2 regions of the Paenibacillus dendritiformis genome follow, and region 1 is predicted to be linked to the other one. Evidence: predicted binding sites of a transcription regulator. Region 1 holds the regulator's gene; the other holds the start of a gene.
The links. Region 1 encodes Rex, which represses fermentation and respiration genes when NADH is low (regulators of the CRP and FNR family bind a similar motif). Its sites were predicted from a motif close to TTGTGAAATATTTCACAA; they were not measured.
Positions count from the first base shown of each region.

Region 2: pflB (formate C-acetyltransferase) is a predicted target of Rex. The motif match lies at 1,857-1,874, and genes of this name have one in related genera.

Region 1 covers NZ_AP025344.1:3,632,200-3,635,919, forward strand. Annotated here, with positions in the region: gene L6439_RS15990 (cell wall elongation regulator TseB-like domain-containing protein) at 1-319, opposite strand, end outside; gene L6439_RS15995 (amidohydrolase) at 332-1,639, opposite strand; gene L6439_RS16000 (redox-sensing transcriptional repressor Rex) at 1,636-2,283, opposite strand; gene dinG (ATP-dependent DNA helicase DinG) at 2,319-3,720, opposite strand, start outside.
Region 2 covers NZ_AP025344.1:3,880,835-3,884,554, forward strand. Annotated here, with positions in the region: gene pflB (formate C-acetyltransferase) at 1-1,601, opposite strand, end outside; gene adhE (bifunctional acetaldehyde-CoA/alcohol dehydrogenase) at 2,048-3,720, opposite strand, start outside.

The sequences.
Region 1 (3,720 bases):
CCTTATCCGCGCTGTCGGCTGCCGGGATCGAGGCGACCCGATCGGGGAATACCCATACCCAGACGGCCTTCCCTTCCTGATTAACCCCATTTATGACATAGACGACTTCATCCCATATGCTCTTCTCGATGCCGTTCACTTCGGTCAACGGCGCCTCTTGCTGGGCGCGCTGCAAGATGTCTGCTTCCTTCATGCGCTCGTCGGAATAAATGTAGTTGACATACATCACCAAGGCGACAATGAGCAGGATAAGCACGACGAACGCCAGCGCGGCGATGAACCACCGGTTGCGGCGGCGGCGACTGCGGCTTCTGGCCATGCGTTCCTCCCGTCAGCGCTCAAGCAGGCGCTCGAAGCACCGCCCGGCTTCATAGAGAATGCGCTCTTCGTCCAAGGTGAGGCATTGGCCGTCCTTGATCACTTGGCGCCCGTCGACCCATACATGGGCGACATCTTTAGCGGAAGCGGAATAGATCATATGCGAGACGAAGTCGGTATGCGGCACGAAATGCGGCTGGTTCACATTCACCGCTACGATATCCGCCTTCATGCCGGCTTCCAGCAGCCCCAGCTTCTCCGCCCGGATCGTCCGGGCTCCGTACAGCGTGCCCATGCGCATCGCTTCAGCTGCCGGAACGGCCGTCGGATCGCCGGATACGCCCTTATGAATCAGGGCCGCCAGGCGCATCTCTTCGAACATATCCAGATTGTTGTTGCTTGCCGGCCCGTCCGTTCCGAGCGATACGGTTACGCCCGCGCGAAGCAGCTCGGGCACCCGGGCGACGCCGGAAGCCAGCTTCAGATTGCTGCCGGGATTATGAGAGACCGCTACATCGTGACGAGCCAGTACTTCGATCTCCTCATCGGTCAGATGCACGCCGTGCGCCACGAAGGAAGGCCGGGAGAAGAAGCCGAGCTTCTCCAGATGAGCGACGGGACGAAGCCCGTAGTCCGCGACATTCTGGGCGACTTCCGCCGCGGTCTCCGACATGTGCGTATGCAGCGGAAGATCGAGATCATGCGCCGCCTGCACGAACTTCTCGATGAAGCCCGGAGGACATGTATACGGAGCGTGCGGAGCCAGCATCGCCGTGATGCGCCCGTCCGCCTTCCCGTGCCAATCCTGGGCGAATTGAACGGCTTCCCGGAGCTTCGCTTCCTGCACGTCTTCCGGGCATAAGCCGATGGCGCCGCGCATCAGGCAGGCGCGCATGCCGGACTCCTCGACGACCTTGGCCACCTCATCCATATGGTCGTACATATCCACGAATGTCGTCGTCCCGCCTTTCAGCATTTCCAGGACCGAGAGCGCCGTTCCCCAGCGGACATCCTCCGCGGTGAATTTCGCTTCCATCGGCCACATCTTCTCCTGCAGCCACGTCTGGAGCACCATGTCGTCTCCATATCCGCGCAGCAGCGACATCGCCGCATGGCCGTGCGTGTTGATGAGCCCTGGCATGAAGAACAGCCCTTTGCCGTCGATCCGCGCCGCTTCGGAAGTGTCATGCTCCTGCGGCAGCTGTTCTCCCACATATACAATCATGTCATCTTCAATGACCATCGCGCCTGTAACGGCCGTGCGCTCCGCGCCTGGGCGGAGCGAAGCAAAGGTCCCGTTCTCAATAATCATTTTCGTCATTCTACCGGAGCTTCCTTTCTATCATCGGATAAATAATAGGCCAGACTGAACATGTCCGTCGTAAAATCGGCCGTATGCACCCGGACATGAGCCGGGACGCGAAGGATGACCGGCGCGAAGTTCAAGATCGCCTCGACGCCCGCCTCGACGAACTGTTCCGCGACATGCTGCGCCTCCGAGGCGGGCACGGTAATGATGCCGATGCGGATTTTCTGCTCGCGCACGGTGTCCGCCAACTCGCTCATCGGCTGCACCCGCAGATTATTGATCTCGGTGCCTACCTTCGACTCCAGCGCGTCGAATACGGCCACAATCCGCATATTATCCTTCATATAAGCCGTATAGTTGCACAATGCATGGCCCAGCTTCCCCGCGCCGACGAGACCGACATGAATAATCTGATCCAGCTTCAGTATATGACGGATTTGTTGAATCAGGTAAGAGACGTCATACCCGATTCCTTTGCGTCCAAAATCGCCGAAATATGCCAAGTCTTTGCGAATCTGGGCGGGATTGAGGTCCAGCTTCTGCCCCAAATCCTGTGAAGAAACCGTCAGAACCTCTCGCTGCTTCAGTTCCATCAGATGACGTAAATAAACCGGCAGTCTGCGAACGACAGCTTCTGATATTTTCAACGTTTTCATATCTATTTCGTTGCCCCCTCATCGCTCTTACACGCCTATTTTTCGTGCTCGCTTAACCACGCTTCGATTCTGGGCACCAGCTGCACATTGGCCATGTGCTCCATCTTCGGCCCAGGAAGCGAATATAAGAAATGTTTGCCGTAGCTCGTCTCGATTACCCGCGTATCGTACACGATGACGATGCCTTTGTCCTGAGCGGTCCGCACAAGGCGTCCGAAGCCCTGCTTGAAGCGGATGACCGCCTGCGGAACCGAATATTTCCGGAACGGGTTCTGCTTCTGGCGCTTCAGCCGATCGCATTTGGCTTCGACGAGCGGATGGTTCGGCGGCTGGAAGGGCAGCCGGACAATGGCGAGACAGGTAAGCGCGTCGCCGGGAATGTCGACGCCTTCCCAGAAGCTGCTCGTACCGAGCAGCACGGAGGCCGGCTGCTCCCGGAAGCGGCGAGTCAGCTTGCTGCGGTTCCCGCTGTCGATGCCTTGGCCCAGCACCTGGATGCCGCTTGCGCTCAACGCTTCCTTCAGCGGGTCGTACACATCCCGGAGCATGCGGTACGAAGTGAACAGGACGAGCATCCTGCCGCGCGTGACGAGCGCCACATCCCCGATCGATTTCGCGAGCGTCTGATTGAAGACTGCGTCGGACGAGCCTTTGACGCTGGGGAAATCCCGCGGGATTACGACCAGCGCCTGCTCCCGGTAATTGAACGGGGAAGGCAGAATCACCGTATGCAGCCTGCCGTCATTGGCGGCTTCCGCAAGGCCGATCTGTTCCTGCACGAACTGAAAGGACTTGTCGACGGACAGCGTCGCCGAAGTGAGGATGACGCTCTTTTTCGGTTCGAAGAAATACCGGTTCAGCGCGTCGCTCACATCAACCGGCACGGCATACATTTGCAGCGACTTGAATTTGAACTGCGTATTGCCCTCCATCCAGTAGACCGTCTCCGGATCCGATCCTTGCATGAACAGGCGGAAATCGTCGCGCACCTGTCCTACATCCTTCAGCAGCCCGCTAATATCGACGATGACGCCTTCGAGTTCTTCGTCATCGGCCTCTTTCCACTCATTGACCAGCTTTTCGCCCGAGCGCACGATGTCGCTGAGCCGGGTGTGGATCGATTTTTCCAGCTCCACCGCTTCGGGCCACTCTTCCGGACGCTCGCCGGCCGGGAGACGAAGCACCGTCTGTCCGCCCTCGAATTGACCGGCTTCCCCCGAAGGAAGCAGCTGATACAGCATATCATGCAGCCGATCCCATTGCTCCTTGACGTCGACGATCTGCTGGAGCAGCTTATCGATCCCTTCGGCCCAGATAAGCGCTTTCTCATGGCCTGACAACCGGAGGCGCTGTTGAAGCACGACAAGAGCGCCGCTCTTGCTGTCTTTGAACAGCCGGGTCAGCGGGTGAATGAGTGAAAAATATTGCAAATTCGTC
Region 2 (3,720 bases), 250 kb from region 1:
AGCGAGTCGGCTGCGACCGACAGGCCCGCGATGCCGCATGCCATCGTCCGCAAAATTTCACGGTCATGCAGCGCCATTTCAATCCGCTCGTAGCTGTATTTATCATGCATATAGTGGATGACATTCAGCGCGTTCATGTACAGCTTCGCCAGCCACTCCATCATCTGCTTGAACCGCTTGACGACTTCATCGTAATCAAGCACTTCGCTCGTAATCGGAGGCAGCTCCGGTCCGACCTGCACGCCCAGTTTTTCGTCCTTGCCGCCATTGATAGCGTACAGCAGACATTTCGCCAGGTTGGCGCGGGCGCCAAAGAACTGCATCTGCTTGCCGATGCGCATCGCGGATACGCAGCAGGCGATACCGTAATCATCGCCATAGATCGGACGCATCAGATCATCGTTCTCGTACTGAATCGAGCTCGTCTCGATCGAAACTTTGGAGCAATATTTTTTGAAGGCTTCCGGAAGCTTCGTCGACCACAGCACCGTCAGGTTCGGCTCTGGAGCCGGTCCGAGGTTGTACAGGGTGTGGAGGAAGCGGAAGCTGTTTTTCGTGACGCGGGTCGTGCCGTCGACGGCCATGCCGCCGATCGATTCGGTTACCCATGTAGGGTCGCCGCTGAACAATTCATTGTAGTCCGGCGTACGCAGGAATTTGACGATCCGCAGCTTCATGACGAAGTGGTCGACCAGTTCCTGGGCTTCTTCTTCGGTCAGCGCTCCCTCTTCCAGATCCCGTTCGATATAAATATCGAGGAAGGACGACACGCGTCCGAGCGACATCGCCGCACCATTCTGTTCCTTGATTGCCGCCAAATAACCGAAGTATACCCATTGGAAAGCTTCCTTCGCGTTTTGCGCCGGCTTGGAAATATCGAAGCCGTGCATTTCGGCCAGTTGCTTCAATTCCGTCAGCGCCCGGATCTGCTCGGACAGCTCCTCGCGGTCGCGGATAACGTCATCGGTCATCACGTCAACTTCCAGGTCCTTCAGATCTTTCTGCTTCATCTTAATGAGGAAATCAACGCCGTACAATGCAACGCGGCGGTAGTCGCCGATAATGCGCCCGCGCCCGTACGCGTCCGGCAAGCCTGTAATGATGCCGGCTTTGCGGGCCATGCGCATTTCGGAAGTATATGCGTCAAATACGCCTTGGTTATGCGTCTTGCGAATATCCGTGAACATCTTGATGATTTCATCAGGCATTTCGAAGCCATACGCTTTGCAGGCGTCAATCATCATCCGGATGCCGCCGAACGGCTGGATGGAACGGCGGAATGGAGCGTCGGTTTGCACGCCGACCACTTTCTCCTTATCTTTGTCCAAATAGCCCGGCTTATGCGATGTAATCGTCGATGGCGTATTGACATCGACATCCCATACGCCGCCGCGTTCGCGCTCTTCCTTCGACAATTGGCTTACGATATCCCATAGATCTTTCGTGTTCTGGGTCGGTCCGACCAAGAAAGATTCATCACCATGATAAGGCCGGATGTTGTTCTCCAGGAAGTTCGGCACATCCACGTGATTTTGCCATTTTCCCGTTTTGAATCCACGCCATCCTTTTGCTTCTGTGTTATTACGTTCCATCACCGACATCGTAATCCCTCCATACCGTTTTACTTTTCGTATGTGCTTGCAACAGAAGGCGCCACCCGACATGGTTCTCTCTAGCCCTAACCTTACCAAGTTGTGATGAATTTCACGTTTAAGGGTATGCGGCCGTTATGTTCCGCCTTCTACTTCGATAACCGCCCGCTTTTTTCCTGCCTGAGTGGCTAATGCAACGTCGCCGCCGCCCTGCAGCCTTTATCCTTGCTGCACCTTAATTGTACCTCCTTTCACGTAGTTTCGTTGTGATTTACATCACAAAGAGACAAGTTTTTGTGAAAATAATCACATTAAATAGATAAAAGTCCGTTTATTTCACCGCCTCTTCCCCGTAAATAGAAAAGCAGCGAAGAGCCGCTGCTCTCCGCTGCCTGTTCATGTGCTCGTTGATGTGCTAATGAAGTGCTTATTGATGTGCTAGTTGATGCAATATCTTATTCGAAGCGGCCATAGAAAGCGTCGCGGTATACTTCCGCCAGTTCGGTCACGAGCGGCAGCTTCGGATTTGCGGTCGTGCATTGGTCTTCGAAGGCGCGATCCGCCAGATAGTCGACGCGGGATTCGAAATCCTTCGCATCGAAGCCCAGCTCCTGGAACGACTCCGGAATGCCCAGCTCGCGGTTCAGGCCGCGGATGGCTTCGATAAGGCTCTTCACGCCTTCTTCCGTCGTGCGAGCCGGCAACCCGAGAATACGGGCGATCTCGGCATAGCGCACATCGGCGACGAAATGGTCATATTTCGGGAAGGAAGCGAACTTCGTCGGCTTCTTCGCGTTATAGCGGATGACATGCGGCATCAAAATCGCATTCGTGCGTCCGTGCGCCGTATGATACTGCGCTCCCCACTTATGCGCCAAGCTGTGATTGATGCCAAGGAACGCATTGGCGAACGCCATTCCCGCCAGGGTCGAGGCGTTATGCATTTTTTCACGCGCTTTCGGGCATGCTTCCCGGTAAGACTTCACCAGGTTCTCGAAGACGAGCTGGATAGCTTTAATCGCCAGTCCGTCCGTATAATCGCTCGCCATGACGGAGACGTAAGCTTCAATCGCATGCGTCAGCACGTCCATGCCGGTGTCGGCCACGGCCGTCTTCGGCAAGCTGTAGACGAACTCAGGGTCGATGATAGCGACGTCCGGCGTCAGCTCATAGTCTGCCAGCGGGTATTTCGTGTTGCCCTTCTCTTTGTCCGTGATGACCGCGAACGAGGTGACCTCGGATCCGGTACCGGACGTTGTCGGAATGGCCACGAATTTCGCCTTCTGGCCAAGGCGCGGATATTTAAATGTGCGCTTGCGGATATCCAGGAACTTCTGCTTCAGATTGTCGAAGTCGGTGTCCGGATATTCGTAGAACAGCCACATGCCCTTCGCCGCGTCCATCGGCGAGCCGCCGCCCAAGGCGATGATGCAGTCGGGCTCGAAGCTCCGCATCATTTCCGCCCCGCGCTCTACCGTCTTCGTGGACGGATCCGGCTCGACATCGGAGAAGACTTCGATCGCGACCGGCGTCCGGCGCTGGCGCAGATAGTATTCCAGCTTCTCGACGTAGCCTAGCTTCACCATCATGGCGTCGGTAACGATCATCACCCGGTGGATGTCCGGCATTTTGGCCAAATATTGCGTTGCGCCCTTTTCAAAATAAATCTTGTTCGGCACTTTAAACCATTGCATATTCACAGTTCGCTTCGCCACCCGTTTAATATTGAGCAGATTGACGGCCGTTACGTTCGAAGATGTCGAGTTGCGTCCGTACGAGCCGCAGCCCAAGGTCAACGAAGGGAGATTGGTGTTGTATATATCCCCGATTGCGCCGTGCGTCGACGGCGAGTTGACGAGAATCCGTCCGGTCTGCAGGCGGTCCGCGAAGCGGCGAATCACGTCGTCGTCATGGGAATGAATGACAGAGGAGTGACCCATGCCGCCGAAGGCGACGACCTCGGCCGCCCGATCGATGCCTTCCTGCGCACTCTTCACCTTGTAGCAGGCGAGCACCGGACTCAGCTTCTCGGCGGACAGCGGGTATTTCGGTCCGACGCCGTCCAGCTCGGCCACCAGAATCTTGGTATCGTCCGGCACCGAGATGCCGGCCATTTCCGCAATCTGCT